Regions from separate parts of the Cytobacillus sp. T106 genome, predicted to be linked through region 4. Evidence: riboswitches for the same ligand, from Rfam matches in the RefSeq annotation. Region 4 holds a riboswitch; each other region holds the start of a gene.
What was found. A riboswitch is a leader RNA that binds a small molecule or an ion and turns the genes downstream of it on or off. The one in region 4 is predicted to bind S-adenosylmethionine.

Region 1: linked by a shared signal. The riboswitch ahead of mtnW (2,3-diketo-5-methylthiopentyl-1-phosphate enolase) and the one ahead of ABU165_RS23875 (methionine ABC transporter ATP-binding protein) in region 4 are both predicted to bind S-adenosylmethionine.
Region 2: linked by a shared signal. The riboswitch ahead of ABU165_RS07595 (methionine ABC transporter ATP-binding protein) and the one ahead of ABU165_RS23875 (methionine ABC transporter ATP-binding protein) in region 4 are both predicted to bind S-adenosylmethionine.
Region 3: linked by a shared signal. The riboswitch ahead of ABU165_RS14425 (methionine biosynthesis PLP-dependent protein) and the one ahead of ABU165_RS23875 (methionine ABC transporter ATP-binding protein) in region 4 are both predicted to bind S-adenosylmethionine.

The regions. Positions count from the first base shown of each region.
Region 1 is NZ_JBEUMK010000003.1:497,009-501,893, reverse strand. It holds gene ABU165_RS10120 (carbon-nitrogen family hydrolase) at 33-809, opposite strand; gene ABU165_RS10115 (pyridoxal phosphate-dependent aminotransferase) at 947-2,119, shown strand; SAM riboswitch class I at 2,209-2,313, shown strand; gene mtnW (2,3-diketo-5-methylthiopentyl-1-phosphate enolase) at 2,448-3,671, shown strand; gene ABU165_RS10105 (2-hydroxy-3-keto-5-methylthiopentenyl-1-phosphate phosphatase) at 3,664-4,326, shown strand; gene ABU165_RS10100 (methylthioribulose 1-phosphate dehydratase) at 4,323-4,885, shown strand, end outside.
Region 2 is NZ_JBEUMK010000002.1:686,450-691,334, forward strand. It holds gene ABU165_RS07585 (globin-coupled sensor protein) at 1-850, opposite strand, end outside; gene ABU165_RS07590 (PAS domain-containing sensor histidine kinase) at 1,018-2,445, opposite strand; SAM riboswitch class I at 2,769-2,868, shown strand; SAM riboswitch class I at 2,996-3,098, shown strand; gene ABU165_RS07595 (methionine ABC transporter ATP-binding protein) at 3,175-4,206, shown strand; gene ABU165_RS07600 (methionine ABC transporter permease) at 4,196-4,846, shown strand; gene ABU165_RS07605 (MetQ/NlpA family ABC transporter substrate-binding protein) at 4,862-4,885, shown strand, end outside.
Region 3 is NZ_JBEUMK010000007.1:119,102-123,986, forward strand. It holds gene ABU165_RS14415 (bifunctional homocysteine S-methyltransferase/methylenetetrahydrofolate reductase) at 1-178, opposite strand, end outside; gene metC (cystathionine beta-lyase) at 175-1,362, opposite strand; gene ABU165_RS14425 (methionine biosynthesis PLP-dependent protein) at 1,359-2,507, opposite strand; SAM riboswitch class I at 2,574-2,687, opposite strand; gene ABU165_RS14430 (H-type small acid-soluble spore protein) at 2,771-2,950, opposite strand; gene sucA (2-oxoglutarate dehydrogenase E1 component) at 3,784-4,885, shown strand, end outside.
Region 4 is NZ_JBEUMK010000024.1:25,345-30,229, forward strand. It holds gene ABU165_RS23860 (carboxymuconolactone decarboxylase family protein) at 142-519, opposite strand; gene ABU165_RS23865 (MetQ/NlpA family ABC transporter substrate-binding protein) at 657-1,505, opposite strand; gene ABU165_RS23870 (methionine ABC transporter permease) at 1,521-2,189, opposite strand; gene ABU165_RS23875 (methionine ABC transporter ATP-binding protein) at 2,182-3,207, opposite strand; SAM riboswitch class I at 3,401-3,508, opposite strand; gene ABU165_RS23880 (O-acetylhomoserine aminocarboxypropyltransferase/cysteine synthase family protein) at 3,636-4,885, opposite strand, start outside.

The DNA.
Region 1 (4,885 bases), on a different contig from region 4:
TATGTTTTCTGTCAATAAAAATTTAAAAAATTCTAATAGAATTCCGGTTTGCGGTCAGTAAAAACCGGGATGCGTGCCCTCACTTCCTCTACAAGCCTGAGGTCGAGATCTGCTGAAAGGATTTCTTCGTGCTCTGAAGCCTCTGCAACGACTTCGCCCCATGGATTGATGATGATGGAGTGGCCGGCAAATTGATTGGCCGGATCAGATCCGGCCCTGTTGCAGGCAACCACATAGCATTGATTTTCAATGGCTCTTGCAATCAGCAGCGCGCGCCAATGGGCGAGGCGGGGCAGGGGCCATTCAGCCACGACGAAAATGGCTTCTGCTCCTTCAAGTGCATGCTTGCGGATCCATTCAGGAAAACGGATATCGTAGCAGATAAAGCCGGCCATGGGATGGCCATTCAGATTGAAAGAAGCATCCCCGCTCCCGGGTGACAGGTGGAGATGTTCATCCATCAGTTGAAAAAGGTGCAGCTTGCTGTATTGGTGCAGCAGTTCACCTGTGCTGCTGACTGCAAGCAGGGTGTTGAAAACACCATCCTCTGTTTTATTTGCGATGCTTCCTCCAATGAAGGCAGCATGATGCTTATGGGCCATAGTCTGCAAAAACCGGATGCTTGATTCTGCGTGCCTGTCCCCGATTTCTTCCAGTCGGGTTAAATCATAGCCCGTTGTCCACAGCTCAGGCAGCACGATGATATCGGGATTGTCTTTGCTTGCGCGCTCGATCAGCGTTTCAGCTTTTTCGTAATTTTTCTCAGGGCTGCCAAAGGAGATGTCCATTTGGATGCAGGATATTTTCATAGGGTAAACCTCCGTATGCAAAGGATAAAATAATAAAATTTTAGAATATTTCTTTACTTCCTGCCTTTTACGTTATATCTTTGTCATTGGTTTTTCAAATAAAAATTTAATCCACATGTAAAGCAGGTGACTATGTGATGAAAATATTTCCTCAATCTGAACTGTTGCAAAGTCTGCCAAAGCAGTTCTTTGCAACATTGGTGCAAAAAGCAGCCAGGTATGCCGGGCAGGGGCATGATGTCATCAATCTTGGCCAGGGAAACCCTGACAGGCCCACACCGCCGCATATCGTCAGGAAACTTCAGGAAGCAGCCGAAAATCCCCTTAATCATAAATATTCCCCTTTTCGCGGTCAGCACAGCCTGAAAGCTGCAGCAGCTGAATTTTACAAAAGGGAATACGGTGTGGACCTTGATCCGGAAAAGGAAATAGCTATTTTATTCGGCGGGAAGGCTGGCCTGGTTGAAATTCCTCAATGTCTTCTCAATCCAGGGGAAACGATCCTTGTTCCTGACCCGGGGTATCCTGATTATTGGTCAGGAGTGGCCCTTGCGAAAGCTTCTATGGCTGTCATGCCCCTGAAAGAAGACAATCATTTTCTGCCGGATTATGGTGAGCTTTCTGAGCAGGACATCGAATCAGCCAGGATGATGTTCCTCAATTATCCGAATAATCCGACCGGAGCCACGGCTACGAAGGAATTTTTCGAAGAAACGGTCCGCTTTGCAGCGGAAAATGAAATTTGCGTTGTTCATGATTTCGCCTACGGTGCAATTGGCTTTGACAGCAAAAAGCCAGTCAGCTTCCTGCAGACGGAAGGGGCAAAGGAAACAGGCATTGAAATTTATACACTCTCTAAAACTTACAATATGGCAGGCTGGAGAGTGGGGTTTGCGGCTGGGAATGAAAGTGTGATTGAAGCCATCAATCTTATGCAGGATCATCTGTATGTCAGCCTTTTTGGTGCTGTGCAGGAAGCGGCAGCAGAGGCTTTGTCCGGGCCGCAGGCATGTGTGGATGAACTGGTGCAGGTCTATGCTTCCAGGCGGAAAGCTTTTATTGAAGGCCTTAGGGAGATAGGCTGGGATGTTAAAGCACCGCAAGGATCATTTTTTGCCTGGCTGAAAGTTCCGGAAGGCTGGACGTCTGAGCAATTTGCCGATGTTCTGCTCGAAAAAGCGCAAGTAGTTGTGGCTCCCGGCATCGGATTTGGCGAATATGGAGAAGGATATGTCCGCGCAGGTCTGCTTGCAGATGAAGAGAGGCTTAAAGAGGCAGCAGCAAGGATCGGAAAGTTGAATATTTTTTGAAAAATCAATTGACATGTTTTAATAATCATGTCATAATCCAAATGAATTATTGATTATCTGAAAACTTTAAATTCCACATAGATTTCGTTTTCTTATCAAGAGCAGGCGGAGGGACTAGCCCTATGAAGCCCGGCAACCGACTTTGTAAAAAGCACGGTGCTAATTCTTGCAGCGTTTGAGCTGATAGATGAGAAGATGTTGGACACAGCTCTGACCTCTTCTTTCTGAAGGGGTCTTTTTTATTGATTCTATTTTATTATCGTAACTATTCGCAGGTGAGAGAACCGCGATCAGCATGACCATACATAAATGCAGGGGGAACAGGATTATGAGTGAAATTATCGCGTCATATTTACTGAATGGTTCCAGCGGTGATCTGGAGAAAAAGGCAGAGGAAATTGCCTTGGGATTGACGGTAGGATCGTGGACAGATCTGCCGGATCTAGAAAAGGACCAGCTTAAGAAGCATAAAGGGAGAGTCGTTTCTGTTGAAAATGGGGAGCAGGATGGAAATGATGGGGCTGCGCTGATTAAAATTGCCTACCCGGCCGCAAACTTCAGCGCCGACCTGCCTGCTGTTCTGACAACTGTATTTGGAAAGCTTTCGCTCGATGGAAAAATTAAGCTTCTCGACCTGGATGCAGCAGAGAGCTTCAAGCGGAATTTCCCGGGCCCGCTTTTTGGCATTGAAGGAATCCGCAATAAGCTTGGTGTTCACGGACGGCCGCTGTTAATGAGCATCTTCAAAGGCGTGATTGGGAGAGATCTCAATTATCTTATGAAGCAGCTGAAGGAACAGGCACGCGGGGGAATTGATATCGTTAAGGACGATGAAATTTTCTTTGATAATGAGCTTGCCCCTTTCTCAGAGAGGATTACAGAAGGCAAAAGGGTTCTTAGGGAAGCTTTTGAAGAAACAGGGCACAAAACACTTTACGCAGTGAATCTTACGGGCCGTACGTTTGAGCTGAAGGAAAAAGCAAAAAAAGCGGCTGAGCTTGGCGCTGATTTGCTGCTGTTCAATGCCTTTGCCTATGGACTGGATGTTCTTCAGGCATTAAGGGAGGATGGAGATATCGCCCTTCCAATCATGGCTCACCCGGCAGTGAGCGGTGCAATGACTTCTTCTCCTGTTTACGGCTTGAGCCACAGCTTACTGCTTGGAAAGCTGGCCAGGATGGCAGGTGCAGACTTATCCCTGTTTCCGTCGCCATATGGCTCGGTGGCATTGGAGCGGAACCAGGCATTATCCATCAGTTCCGCGCTGACAGAGGATGATATTTATAAAAAAAGCTTTCCTGTTCCTTCAGCCGGGATTCACCCTGGCCTGGTCCCTTTGCTTGTCAGGGACTTCGGGATGGACAGCGTCATAAATGCCGGAGGCGGCGTCCATGGCCACCCTGATGGTGCTAGAGGCGGGGGAGCAGCGTTCCGGCAGGCAATCAGCCTTGTGCTGGAAGGAAAAACCTTGCACCAGCCTCAGCAGGAGTTTCCAGAGCTGGCAAAAGCAATAGCGCTCTGGGGAAGCAAAGAGGTGGCGCAGCATGGATAGGATTGCAGTGTTCTGCGACTTTGACGGGACGATAACAGAATCAGATAATATCATCAGCATCATGAAGCACTTCGCCCCGCCTGAGTGGGAATCGCTGAAGGACAAGGTCCTTGCTGAAGAAATTTCCATTCAGGATGGCGTCGGTCAGATGTTTGCGCTTTTACCGAGCAGCCTGAAGGAGGAAATCACTTCCTATGTCCTCAGTCAGGCAAAGATCAGAAACGGATTTGAAGAGTTCATTGCGTATCTGAAAACAGAAAAAATCCCTTTATACATCGTCAGCGGGGGCATCGACTTTTTCATTCACCCGCTGCTTGAACAGTTCGGCCCTTTTGAAGCCATCTACTGCAATCATTCTGATTTCAGCGGGGAGATAATTAAAATCAACTGGCCGCATGAATGTGATGAAGAATGTGACAACGGATGCGGCTGCTGCAAGCCTTCGATCATGAGATCGCGGGACGAAGAAGGGTTATATAAAATTGTCATCGGCGACAGCATTACAGATCTGCAGGCCGCGAAGCAGGCAGATTTTGTACTGGCAAGAGATCTGCTGCTGCAGAAGAGCAGAGAGTTTGGCCTGGATCACAGGCCGTTTACCGACTTTTTTGATTGCATTACAGAATTAAAGAGATTGATAGGGGTGAAACTATGAGCCTCATCCAGGAAAAATGGGACCAGCTGGCAGATATAAAGGAAGAACTTGCAGGCCGTGACTGGTTTATGGGAACAAGCGGGAACCTTGCGATTAAGGTTGCTGCCGAACCGCTGCAATTCCTCGTTACGGCAAGCGGGAAAGATAAGCGGAAGCGGACAGAAGAGGATTTCCTGCTGGTCGGCCATGATGGGAAGCCGGCAGATGAAACCGGCCTGAAGCCCTCTGCAGAAACGCTTCTCCATGTAGAAATTTATAAAAGGACCAAAGCGGGATGCAGCCTGCACGTCCATACGGTTGACAATAATGTGATTTCTGAATTGTACGGGGATGCAGGATCTGTTGCTTTTAAAGGCCAGGAGCTTATCAAAGCTTTTGATAGGTGGGATGAGGATGCAGTCCTGACGATCCCGATCATTCCTAATCACGCCCATATACCGAAGCTTGCTGAGTCTTTTTCAGAGCATATACTGGCCGACTCGGGTGCTGTCCTGATCCGCAACCATGGCATTACAGTATGGGGCCGAACACCTTTTGAAGCGAAAAAGCTTTTGGAGGC
Region 2 (4,885 bases), on a different contig from region 4:
TCGAGGTTTTTTCCAGGCTGCTGATGGTGCTGGTAATTTCATTCACATTGCTTTTCAGCTCATGCATATTATCGACAACCCGATTCAGCTGGTCGCGGCCTTTGGATGAACGAGATTCCATTTCAGTCGAAGAAGCGGCGCCATCTTTTGCATTGCCGGATATCTGACGGGACTGATGCACAATCTGTTCTACAGAAGCGCCTGTCTGCTCTGACATGGCAGCCAGATTTTCAACGATTTCCCCGACATAGCTTTTCAGCTCGACCTTCGCTTGATTCTCCCTTTCGGCTGAGAATGCTTCCATCGTCTGCTGCATGATGGAAATGCATAGCTGGATTTCAAGATTGAAAATCTTCGCCATCGCAAAAGTCACGCGGCTTTGATCTTTCGATGACAGTTCCAGCTCCTGCAGGACAATTTCCAAGATGTTTTTCATAAGCAGCTGGTAAATGGACATATACCAGTGAATCTGCACCCCGATCTGCACATAAGCTTTTGCTGCTGTTCTGCGGCGTTCAACGAATTCGCCGTCAACTATGCCATTGAACAGACTGAGGATATACTGCTGGCTCATCTCTGTAGTCACGCCAATTTTCGAAATATCGGTTATTTTCCTGACATCCTCTTGTTCATAAGTGAGAAGTTTATTGTAAACGGCGCTGATATGCTTTTCGGCAATCGGGCGCACTGCCCGCAAAATAGCCAAATCTTCTTTTGTCAGGCCCATCACTTCAATCTGAAGCTTTAAATCCTGATCAAATTCAGTTTCCTGTACTGCATGTTCCAGTTCTTTCTGAATCAGGCTTTCAAGGTCAAACGATTTCGGTTTTGCTGTTTTCGTAAAAAGCACTTGAAACACTCCCATTTTCTATATCTATTATCCTGCTTTATATCGGCAATATAGGGGAAGTTTTTACTATTGTTTAAACAGAAGTACAATTGTTTTCAAGAAGGGTCTGCAGCGAGAAGCTGGAGCAGAATCAAAAAAGCCCCGGGCAGGAACGCCGGAGGCTTCAATCAGACCACAGGAATCAGCAGTTTCACGATGGTTCCTTCATTTTCTTTGCTTGTTATATATATATTCCCGCCGTGGCTCTTAATGATCCGGTTGCAGATCATGAGCCCAAGGCCTGTCCCCTTTTCCTTCGTGCTGTAGAACGGTTCACCGAGCTTCGGCAGCCTTTCCTCGGGAATGCCGATCCCTTCATCCTTCACGCTGATCATCGCAAAGCTGTTATCCTGCCTGACCTCAATGCTGATTTTTCCGCCATGGGGCATGGCTTCAATTGAATTCTTGATCACATTGATAAGCACCTGCTTGATTTTATCGATTTCACAGCGGACGCTGATTTCAGATAGAGAGTATTTTACATCTATCATGATGTTATAGATAAGCGCCTGTGTGTTTAAAAGGGTGACGACACTCTTGACTATATTCACCAGATTGGTTTCCTGAGCCTCTGTCACAACAGGCTTGGCGAGGACAAGGAGGTCATTGACGATTTCTTCAATCCGTTCGAGTTCGGAAAGGATTACATCTGCATATTTTTCTGTTTTACGCTCTGTAAGAAGCTGGGTAAAGCCTTTGATGGCGGTAAGGGGATTTCTGATTTCATGGGCGATTCCTGCTGCAAGCTGCCCGACGACAGAGAGCTTTTCTGCATTATGAAGCTTTTCTTCGGTCTTTTTCTGGCCGGTGACGTCTTTGATGATGATCTGGAAAAGCTTCCGGTTCTTAAAAACGGTGGGGATCAGCTGGATAGCGGCCTTCCGGGTGTTCCCGTCACTCCTGATGATATTCAATTCAAAAGAGACAGTCTGGTTCGCCTGGTAAAAATCCTTCAGATAGCCATGATCAGAAGGTGAAACATAGTCATACAAAGAAGCGCCTATAATTTCCTTGCTTGAAGTAAAGCCGAACACCTTCTTGCCTTCATCATTCATGTAGGTCCATATGCCTTTCTCGGTTGTCATGCCAATGGTATCCCTGCTGTATTCGACAAGGAAACGGTACTTTTCCTGGGTTTCCATGTTTTCTTCTTCCATATTGACGCGCTCGGTCATATCTCTTGATATGCACATGGCTTCCTGGCCGTCGCCGAGTGTGCTGATGCTGGTCTCCAGCCAGATATAGTCGCCTTCCTTGCGGCGGAACCGGAATGAAATGCGTGAGCTGCTGCCCGGGGATAGCCCGCGGAATTCTTTTTTGAGGATTTCTTTATCTTGGGGGTGGCAGTAGGCCAGAATGCAGTCCTTGTACAGTTCCTCTTGTGAATAGCCCAAAAGGGTGCTGCAGGATGGGGAAACATATAAAAAGATGCCTTCTTTTGTATGCCTTGAAATCAGGTCTGCCGAATGCTTCAGAGCCAGTTCGAGATTCTTTGCTTCAACTTTGTCCACAAATAATTCAGATTGATAGTCTCTGTTTGTTGCAATCAAAACCATTCTCCCTCCCGGAATGCAGTTCAATTTGCTCTTTTCCACTATTATACAATAGACAAGCGGGCATAAATATAGGAGTAAACTCCCTCTTCTTGTGTGAAGTCTGGGGAGAATGTTGATAAGGGGAGGAAAAAATGTGGAAAACCTCCTTTATCCACAGCAGATGGAGTTTTATTTTTTCAAAACTCCCCAAAATTAAGTAAGGGTTTTCAAAAATTGTGGATAAGAATTTTTATCCGAAAAATTTTAAAAAGGGTTTGACAGAACTTTGAAACGCGTGTAAAGTAAAAAACAATTAATCAAGCAAATAAACTTAATACGATAGCTTCTTATCCAGAGAGGTAGAGGGACTGGCCCTATGACACCTCGGCAGCGGACTGATGAACCGTGCCAATTCCAGCAGGCAGATTGCCTGAAAGATAAGAAGAGGACGAACGCCTATTATTCTGCCCTCTTCTTTTTGAAGAGGGCTTTCTTGTTTTCCGGAATAAAAGTGCGTGATGCTGCATAGCTATTGTGTTAAAACCAATTAATTTTATAGGAAAACCATAATTTCTTATCCAGAGAGGCAGAGGGACTGGCCCAATGAAGCCTCGGCAGCGGACTCTTATGAGTACTGTGCCAATTCCAGCAGGTGTGAGCCTGGGAGATAAGAAGAGCGGATGCTGATGATACATGCCCTCTTCTGTTCTCAGAAGAGGGTTTTTTATTTGATATGGAGGGTGAAGCAAAATGATAGAATTTCAGGATCTCAGAAAGGTGTATGAAAGCGGCGGGCAGCAGGTTGCCGCGCTCAACGGGATTGATCTAGCAATAGAAAGAGGAGAAATTTTTGGTGTCATCGGCTTCAGCGGAGCGGGAAAAAGCTCGCTGATCCGCTGTGTGAATCTGCTCGAAAGGCCGACCTCGGGCAAGGTGATCGTCGATGGCCATGATCTAACCTCGCTTTCGCCCAAAGAGGTGAGGGAAGTTAAACGGAATATCGGCATGGTGTTCCAGCATTTCAATCTGCTCAACTCAAAAACGGTGTTCGCCAATGTAGCCATGCCGCTCACACTGGCAAAGCTGCCGAAAGAGCAGATCCGCAAACGGGTCGCTGAACTGCTTGAGTTTGTCGGCCTTGCCGATAAAGCGGATAAATATCCGGATCAGCTTTCAGGCGGCCAGAAGCAAAGGGTCGGGATTGCCAGGGCGCTTGCGACACAGCCATCGATTCTTCTGTGCGATGAAGCGACATCGGCCCTTGATCCACAGACGACGAGCAGCATCCTTCAGCTTTTGAAAAAAATTAATGCAGAATACAACATCACCATCCTGATCATTACCCATGAAATGACGGTCATCAGGGAAATCTGCGACAGGGTGGCAGTGATCGAGGCAGGAAAAATCATTGAAGAAGGGTCAGTGTTCAATGTATTCTCGGCGCCGAAAACACAGACGGCCCAGAACTTTGTCAGCTCTGTCATGAATGATTCAATCCCTGATTCTGTAAAGCAGCTTGTAGAGAAAAACGATGGAAAGGAAAGGATCTTCCGGATCAATTTCGTCGGCGAGTCAGCCGGACAGCCGCTGCTTTCCAGACTTGCCAAGAAGTTCGATATTGATATCAACGTGCTGTTCGGGAATATAACCGAGCTTCAGGGAATCCCTTTTGGAAACCTTGTTGTCGAGTTCCAGGGAACCGACCAGGAAGTGCAGCGCGCGCTTATGTATATTCATCAGGAAAAAGTCTCAATCAAGGAAGTGAAAGCACATGCTAGTTGATCACACGCAAATCATAGAAGCACTCATCGAAACCATTCAAATGGTGGCTTTCTCGCTTCTTTTCTCAACCATCCTCGGATTGCCGCTGGGCATCCTGCTGGTTATTACGAGAAAAGGCCATCTGCTGGAGAATCTGCCCGTTTTTAACGTGCTGAATGGGATCATTAACATATTCCGCTCTGTTCCATTCATCATCCTGATGGTCGCAATCATCCCGGTGACGCGCCTTTTAGTAGGCACCTCAATCGGAACGGCGGCTGCTGTCGTACCGCTAGTATTCTATGCCGGCCCATATATTGCAAGATTAATCGAGAACTCACTCCTCGAGGTTGATCCTGGTGTCCTCGAGGCAGCGGAAGCGATGGGAGCGACTCCGGCACAGATCATCTTTAAGTTTCTCGTACCGGAAGCACTCAGCTCACTTGTCCTGGCACTGACCATTGCAACCGTCGGACTTGTCGGAGCATCCGCCATGGCAGGGGCTGTCGGCGGCGGAGGGCTTGGCGATTTGGCCATTACCTATGGCTATCAGCGCTTTGATACAACGGTCATGCTCATAACAGTCGCTATCCTGGTCATTATGGTCCAGGGGCTGCAAAGCTTCGGCAATATTTTATCCAAAAAAATCAGAAGACGATAACAGGAGGAATCATCCATGAAAAAACTACTATTAACGGCA
Region 3 (4,885 bases), on a different contig from region 4:
TGGTCTGGATCAAAGTTGCACCTGCATCTATATAAGCTTGGTGGATATTTTGAATATGGCCTGGCTGTGATACATTAAGTTCTTCAAAGCAGAAATCTGTACCATAGGAATAGAGGAGAGTGCCCATCGCTCCATCTGCTATGATGATCTCTTTTTCCATTTTATCCAGCAGACTCATAGTTTTACCCTCGCTGTATGGCATGTTCTTTCTGCGGCAGAAAGTGCTCTGCTGAAATCGTGTATTAAATCATCCGGATTTTCGAGGCCTGCAGAAAGGCGGAGAAGGGAGTCAGATATTCCGCGCCTGCTTCTTTCGGGTGCAGGCATGGAGGCATGAGACATCCGGGCTGGCCAGGAGAGTATCGACTCGACAGCGCCCAGGCTTACTGCAAAAACCGGGATTTCCAGAGCATCAGAGAATTTCCGCAGCGCATCTTCGTCTTCAAGCTCAAAAGACAGCACAGCTCCCGGCCCGGCAGCCTGTTCTCTCTGCAGCTTAAACTGCGGATGGCTCTCAAGCCCAGGGTAATGCACTTTTTTCACAAGTGGGTGATTCTCAAGGAAAAGAGCAATTTTCTCTGCTGTTATCATGGACTGCTGCAGTCTGACATGAAGGGTTTTCAAACCCCTCAGCACCAGCCAGCAATCCTGCACACCAAGGACAGCACCAAAGGAATTCTGCAGAAAGGCCACTTTCTCAGCCAGCACTGGATCTTTTACTGCACAAAGGCCGGCAACGACATCACTGTGTCCGGAGATAAATTTCGTCGCACTGTGAAGGACAATATCTGCCCCAAGGTCCAGCGGCTTTTGCAGTTGGGGGGTCATGAAAGTATTGTCAACGAACGTATAAGCATCTTTTTCCCTGGCAATCTCAGCAATGCTTTTAATATCGGCAACCTTCAAGAGGGGATTGGAAGGTGTTTCAACATAGAATAGTTTTGTATGTAGAAGGGCAGCCTCTTTTACTTCTTCTAAATTAGTCATATCTGCGAAGGTGTAATCAATTCCGTAGCGCGAGAGGACCTCTGTGACCATCCTGTAGGTGCCTCCGTATACATCCTCTGAAATGACGACATGGTCTCCCTGGGAAAGAAGAAGAAAGCAAGTGGAGATGGCCGCCATACCGGAAGAAAACGCAAATCCTCTGGTTCCGCCTTCAAGTCCTGCAATTACTTCTTCAAGCGCCTCTCTTGTCGGGTTTAGGCTTCTTGAGTAGTCATATTTGCCAAAAGACTCAAGATCCTTTTGATGAAAGGTGGAGGCATGATGAATCGGGACGCTTACAGCCCCTGTAACCGGGTCTGTTTTATGTTTATTGTGCAATAGCTTTGTTTCGAATCTATAACAGTCTTCGTTCATTTTGCATTCTCCCCTTCCACACAGCCACTGAAGGCCTGTTCCAAATCTTTCATCAAATCTTCCGGATCTTCGATGCCAACAGAAAATCTAAGGAGCTTGCCGCAGATTCCATTGGCTAATCGGGTCTCTTCCGGGATGTCAGCATGTGTCTGTGTGGCAGGATAAGTAATAAAGCTTTCAGTTCCGCCAAGACTTTCGGCGAAAGTAATAAGGTTCAGCTTCTGCAGGAATAGATCTGCCCAATTTTCTTCAAGGATTCTGAAGGAGAGCATTCCGCCTTTTCCGGGATACAGCACTTCCTCTACATATTCATGGCTGTTCAAGTATTCAGCCAGTTTACGAGCATTGCTTTCATGCTTCTTCATCCGGAGGGCAAGGGTCTTCATCCCTCTCATCAGGAGCCAGGAATCAAATGGGCTTAACACTGCTCCTGCAGCATTATGGTGATGGGCAAGGGAGGCACATAACTTCTCTCCTCGTGCCGCAATAAGGCCTGCGAGCACATCGTTATGGCCGCCCAGATATTTTGTAGCACTGTGTATGACGATATCGGCCCCAAGTCTGATTGGCTGCTGAAGGACCGGCGTAAAAAAGGTATTATCGACGATCAGTAGAATTCCATGCTGGCGGGCGATTGCAGCCATAGCCTCAATATCAGCCTGCTGCATGAGCGGGTTGGTCGGCGTTTCCAGGAATATTGCTTTCGTATGAGGCGAGATTTGCCTGCTTACCGCATGGATATCAGAGGTATCTGCGTATTTTGTAACCAGCCCCCATTTGGCAAAACCCTGCTCAAGCAGCCTGTAGGTGCCTCCATAAAGATCCTTTGACACCACCAGCTCATCACCTGAACGGAATAGAGATAAAACAACGGAGATGGCGCTCATGCCCGAACTGCAGGCATAACCCTGATCAGCTCCTTCAAGGCTGGCAATTGCCTGCTCAAGTATTTCCCTAGTTGGATTTCCCGTCCGGACATAATCATAGCCGTTGGACTTGCCGATTCCTTCATGTCGGTAAGCTGTAGAAAAATAAACCGGAGGGTTGACGGTTCCTGTATGCTGATCGCTTCGATTGCCAAGCTGCGCCAATAATGTTTCTGTTTTCACCAATATGTTCACTCCTTTTTTGCACAATGCTTTCATGCTCCATGGAAAATAAAAAAAGTCTTCTATAAGAAGAAGACTTTTTGGATGCAGCACTTGTCATTCTTCTTATCTTTCAAGCCCATAAAGGACCTGCAGGAATTAGCACCTTTTCAATATTATCCATTGAAGGTTGCTGAGGCTTCACAGGGCCATACCCTCTGCCTCTCTTGATAAGAAATACAGTTATTGAATTTTCTATACTTTACAATATTAAACCAGTAAAAGTCAATGAACTTTCATAATATTTTAAAAATATGATCTCAACCCTCGATCAGATTCAGGACAGATACATCCAATTCCTTTTCAGGTTCAGCCCTGGAATATATCCTCGCTGTCCTTGTCCTTTCATCCACATGCTGTATGATTACAGATTCACCTTCATAGCTGACTTTAATAGGATCAGCAGACATAAGAATTTCTTTTGCCCTGCCAATATTCATTTTCATTCCTCCTTGGAAAGTATCGTTATATTTTTTGTACAGCCGGGAGAAATTTATGCGGAAGAAAAGAAAAAATGGGAATTTATTTTTGTGAAAATTCAGCTCTTTTGCTTTAGAATAGAAGCAAGAAAAGGAAAGTGAAGGTGAGTCCATGCAAAAACATATAAAAAATCGCTGCTTATTGTATGAATGCATTCAAGACGGAGAGCTGATCGAAGAGGCAGGCCATATTCCATTCCAGCATGCGGACACCCTGGTCAAGGGCCCTTATGACTTTCCTTTGGACAGAAGACAAGAATGTCTGCACAGCATAAAGAGCAGGAAAACAAAACAGCTGGGCATTAATATAGAAAGAATATAATGGGGGACTGCACATAAAAACGCCGGGTCAGGCATTGTATTAGATTACTAAGTTGAAACATAGGAAAAAAATAAAACCGGGAATCTTTCCCGGTTTTATTTTTTACTATTAGAATAATAATCGCTGTTTATTCACAAGAATCCCTTAATCCTTTACAGTCCTAAAGTTAGATATCTACCTATTATAACATTACTATATTCATAATGGAGCGAAAAAAAATAGAAAAATCATTTTTTTAATATAGATTTTAAGGTGATGAAAAAAAATTACATTTTTCTTCTAATTTTCAGTTTAAATCCTTTGTACGATAGGGATTTGCGTGGTAAAATGTCATTGAAAACGTTTTATCCTCTGAATAAAATTATTATTCATACAATTTTGCGTTACTATTTCATATATTAGGGTAAAAATTTACGGGATAAAATGCCGGAAACTAAATGTTTTCTTAAAAAAACACTCGGAGGTAATTTTCATGAAAACGCCATCCAACGGCGAGGGACCTTTACAGGGGTTTCATGGACCAAACCTTGGCTATGTTATTGAATTATATGAAAGATTCCTGGAGGACCCTCAATCAGTAGACGCTGAAATGAGAGAGTACTTTGAAAAGTGGGGATCTCCTGAACAAACTCAGATTGACACCTTTGAAAATGATAAGCCTGTCCAGGCTGCTGCTCCCGGACAGCTGGAAAAAACGCTGGCAGCTATCCGCCTTGCGGATAATATCAGGGCGTACGGCCATATCTCGGCTGATATCTACCCATTAAAAAACAATAAGCCGGAGAAAGACATCCTTGCGCTGGAGCAATATGGATTGACCCGGAATGATCTGGAGCAGGTGCCGGCATCGATCATTTGTTCAGATGCCCCTTCACATGTACGCAATGGATTTGAAGCAATAGAGCATCTTAAGAATGTATATACCCAAACAATAGCTTATGAGTTTCATCATGTATACGATGTGAACGAAAAGAATTGGCTTCGGAACAAGGTGGAAACAGGCACACTGCTTGCCGAACCTTCAAATGAAAAGAAGGTGGGAGTCCTGAAAAGGCTGATGGAGGTTGAGGAGTTTGAAAAATTCCTTCATCGCACATTTGTCGGGCAAAAACGCTTTTCAATCGAAGGGCTTGATACGCTTGTGCCGCTATTGGACGAGCTGGTTGCAGAATCTGTTGTCGACGGCGCGAAGACGATCAATATCGGAATGGCTCACCGGGGCCGCCTGAACGTGCTTGCCCATGTGCTTGGTAAGCCGTATGAAATGATCTTCGCTGAATTCCAGCATGCGCCGAATAAAGAGCTTGTGCCTTCTGAAGGTTCTATCGGCATTAACTACGGCTGGACAGGCGACGTAAAATATCACCTGGGATTGGACAGGCAGATCAAGAAGGAAAACACGACTAAAGCAAGGCTGACGCTTGCTAATAACCCGAGCCACCTTGAATTCGTCGGCGCGGTAGTTGAAGGCTTCACACGGGCAGCCCAGGATGACAGAAGCGCTTCCGGCTATCCGAAGGAAGATCCAAGCTCGGCTATGGCAATCCTTATTCATGGTGACGCAGCTTTCCCGG
Region 4 (4,885 bases):
GGGACCTCATCTCCGCCATCCTTACAATTCCGGCTGAATTCTTCCAAATAAAGGTTGTCCCTCCCCCAAGAGTCCATAACGCATGCAAAAAAGGAAACAGCCCTGCTTCAGACAGGGCTGCTTTATCATATAGATTGGCTTTTACTGCTTCATCTGCCCCTGATTCAATTCATCCATTGCTTCCTGCACAAGGGTGACTGCCTGGCTCATCGCTGCGCCGCCGCCAAAAGCCGCTGTGACGCCGACTGCTTCGAGCACCTCTTCCTCACTAGCCCCCTGGTCAAGACAGCCTTTCACATGATAAATAATGCAGTATTCATCCTGTGAATACAGGCTGATTCCAAGGGCAATCAGCTGCTTTTGCTTTTGGGAGAGGCTGCCTTCTTTAAAGCATGCCTCAGTGAATGCATTATAATGCTGGGCAAGGTCCGGCATTTTTTGTGTAAATGTGCCAAGGCCCATTTTATAGTCATGAAGAGCTGCTTCGATTGAATTTGACGGTTCGTATGAATGCTCCATTCGTGTCCACTCCATTCCTGAAATCTTTAACATCATTAGTATGTTTTATTTTCAGAAATGCTATGCGGGCTCGACATGGCTGTTTTTTTACATAAGAAAAGGCAGCCTGCATTCTCAGCGGCTGCCTTTTTCTATTATTACTCAGATACAGGAACGACTGCACCTTCGTATTTTTCAAGGATGAAATCCTGGATTTCTTTAGAGTGGAGCACTTCGACAAGTGCCTTAACCGCTTCTTTATCTTCGTCGCCGCTCTTAACAGCGATGACGTTCACATATGGAGATTCCTTGTCTTCGATTGCAATTGAATCTTCAATTGGGTTTAAGCCTGCATCAATAGCATAGTTAGAGTTGATCAGAACTGCATCGCCTTCATCGTTGTTGTAAATCTGCGGAAGGAGGGAAGCTTCATATTCTGTATCAAACTCAAGGTTTTTCTCGTTCGTTTCAATATCGTCAATTGTTGCCTTGATTTTATCTACGCCTTCTTTAAGTGTGATAAGGCCTTCTTTTTCAAGCATAGTCAGGATACGGCCGTGATCAGCAACTGAATTGCTCATCAGGACTTTCGCACCGTCTGGAAGTTCATCAAGGCTCTTGTATTTCTTTGAATACACACCGATCGGCTCAATGTGGATTCCGCCTGCATTGACGAAATCATAGTCATTTTCTTCAATTTGCGCTTCAAGGTACGGGATATGCTGGAAATAGTTTGCATCAAGCTCTCCGGAATTCAATGCTTGGTTAGGCAGGATATAGTCCTGGAATGTTACGACTTCAAGTTCAATGCCCTTTTCTTCCAAAAGCGGCTTAGCTTCTTCAAGAATTTCAGCGTGCGGGACATTGGAAGCTCCCACAACCAGTTTGGATGTTTCTTCTTTCCCGCTGTCCGCATTTCCGCCGTCAGCATTATCTTCAGATGTTCCGCATGCTGAAATGACGAGCGCTACGGCAAGTGCCAATACAAGTGATAACCATTTTTTCATTAGTTAAGTCTCCTTTTATCGTTTGTCTAGTTTAGAAGTTATGATATCTCCAATTACTTGGAGGATAAACACAATCAGCAGGATGACGATGGTCGCCATCAAGGTTACATCAAAGCGGTTCCGCTGGAAGCCTTCCAGATAAGCAAGGTTCCCAAGTCCTCCTGCACCGATGACTCCTGCCATTGCGGTAAAGCCCACAAGCGAGATGGCTGTAACAGTAATGCCCGATACAAGAGCCGGCATAGATTCAGGGAGGAGCACCTTAAAGATGATTGTGCTCGTTCTTGCACCCATTGACTTGGCTGCTTCAATGACGCCTTTATCAATTTCCCGCAAAGCAATTTCAACCATACGGGCATAAAATGGTGCCGCACCGATGATCAGTGCAGGCAAGGCAGCATTTTCTCCGATCATGCTGCCCACAAGGAATTTCGTGAACGGGATCAGCAATACGATTAAAATGATGAACGGGATGGACCTGAATACATTGACAAACGCCGCTATAATTTTATTGATGAGTGCATTTTGCCAGATGTTCCCCCTGGAAGTAAGGAAAAGCAGCAGGCCGAGCACAATCCCCAATACGAATGTAACCAGTACAGAAATGCCAGTCATATAAAGCGTTTCATTCGTTGCTTCCCACATCTTATCCCAGTTAACATTTGGGAAAAATTCATTAAGCATTCGAAATCACCTCCACGCCAACCTGCTGTGCATGGATATATTCAATCGCTTTGGCAATTTCGTCAGCCTGCCCATCTAGATGGATGAACAATGTTCCATAAGAGCCGTTTTGAGTCTGCGAGATTTTCCCTTGAAGGATATTAACTGTCAACTCAAAGGAACGGATCAGATTCGTGATGAGCGGCTGTTCAGCCGATTCCCCGACGAAGGACAGCTGTACGACTTTTCCATGCGGATACAATCCAAGCAAGGCCTCTGCTGTCTCTTTTGTTTCCTCAGGTTCTGTGACCTGCTGGACGAATCTCTTTGTGATCTGCTCGCGCGGATTTTTAAACACTTCCAGGACAGGGCCGATTTCCACGGCCTTTCCGCCTTCCATGACAGCTACCCGATGGCAGATCTTCCTGATTACATGCATTTCATGGGTAATAAGTACAATGGTCAGTCCCAGGCGGCTGTTGATGTCCACTAGCAGATCCAGAATGGAATCCGTTGTCTGCGGGTCAAGCGCCGAGGTTGCCTCATCGCACAGAAGCACCTTCGGGTTATTTGCAAGCGCCCTGGCAATCCCGACGCGCTGCTTCTGCCCGCCGCTCAGCTGGGAAGGGTAAGCATCCTCACGGCCGTCAAGGCCGACAAGGTTGATGAGCTCATTGACTCTTTTTTCTCTTTCCTGGCGCGCAACCCCCGCAATTTCCAGCGGGAATGCAATATTGTCTCTTACGGTCCTTGACCAGAGAAGGTTAAAGTGCTGGAAAATCATGCTGATTTCCTGGCGCGCTTTGCGCAGCTCCGCACCCCTGATTTTTGAGATCTCCCTGCCGGCTACCGTAACCGTTCCCTCTGAGGGAAGCTCAAGCCCGTTCAGCATCCGTATCAAGGTGCTTTTCCCTGCACCGCTGTAGCCGATCACTCCGAAGATTTCACCTTCCTTGATTTCAAGGTTGACATCATCAACTGCTTTGACCGGGCCTTTTTTTGACGAATATATCTTTTTAACATCTTTTATTGAAATCAATTGCCGTATTCACCTCTTTTATATCCAATTAGACAAATGGCTTTACAGAGATATATCATCCTGCCAATCCCCATAAGAGTAGTTTCCTGAAACCAGGGCAAGATTATTCCATGGCTTCAAGACAGGAGACTTTTCTGTAAAAATAAAAATGCCTTTCTGCATGTGAGCAGAAAGGCATGATGGAAAAACCTTTCTCTCATCTGCCAAAGCTAAAAGCTTTGTGTGAATTGGCACCATTTCAATAAACATTGACGGTTGCCGGGCTTCATCGGGCACATCCCTCCACCTCTCTTGATAAGAGCTATCATATATGAAGTTCATTTTCATTCATTAGCCATTTTTGAATTACGAGTGCTATCGTATCATGGATGAAAAAGGGTGTCAACAACAAAGTTTAATGCTAAAAATTACCGGCTGATTCCTGAAGTTCATACCTTCCCTGCCAGTGAATGGCTTCCGGTTGCGGCTTCAATTGCCTGCTCCAGGTCCTCGATCAGATCTTCGGCATTTTCTATGCCAACAGAAATGCGGATTAGATCCTCCGGCACCCCTGCTGACTTCAGGCCTTCTGAATCAAGCTGCTGGTGAGTGGTGCTGGCAGGATGGATGATGAGGCTTTTGGCATCGCCGACATTGGCTACATGCGCCCACAGTTCCAGGCTGTTGATCAGCTTGGCACCGGCCTCCCTGCCTCCCTCAATGCCAAATACAGCCACAGCTCCGGCTCCTTTAGGCAAATACTTATCAGCAAGTGCCTTATCAGGATGGCCTTCATCCCCCGGATAAAGCACCCAGGTCACAGCAGGGTGATTCTTTAAATACTCTGTCACTTTCTTTGTATTGCTGATATGCTCCTTCATCCTCACATGCAGTGTTTCAAGACCGAGAGTGAACTGGAATGCGTTCTGCGGGCTGAGTGCCGGCCCCAGGTCCCTCAGCAGCTGGACTCTGGCTTTGACGATAAAAGCTGCCGCGCCGATTGCTTCACTGTACACCAGGTTATTGTAGCTTGGGTCCGGATTGGTGAAGCCAGGGAATTTGACTGAATTCCAGTCAAAACGACCTGCGTCTACTATGACGCCCCCCATTGTCGTCCCATTTCCCAGTAGCCATTTTGTCGCTGAATGGATCACGATGTCTGCCCCAAAATCAATCGGCCTGCAGAGATATGGAGTGGCAAAGGTATTATCAACTATCAGCGGAATACCTGCTTCATGGGCAATTTCCGCCACTTTCTCAATATCGAGGACCTTTAAGCTTGGATTGCCGATTGTTTCAGCGAATACAGCTTTTGTTTTTTCATTGATGGCCTCCCTGAAATTTTCCGGGTCCTCGGGATTGACCAGCTTTACATTGATTCCGTATTTAGGAAGAGTGACGGCAAATAAATTATATGTCCCTCCATAAAGATTTGAAGCTGCTACAATTTCATCTCCGGCCTGGGCAATGTTCAGGATGGCAAGAGTGATGGCAGCCTGGCCGCTTGCAACAGCAAGTGCCCCTACGCCGCCTTCAAGCAGTGAGACCCTTTCCTCAAATACAGTAACTGTCGGATTATGGATTCTTGTATAGATATAGCCCGGCTCCTTTAAGCCGAACAGATTGGCGGCGTGCTCTGTATTCTGGAACTGATAAGCATTATTCTGATAGATCGGCACTGCCCTTGCCCCTGTTGCAG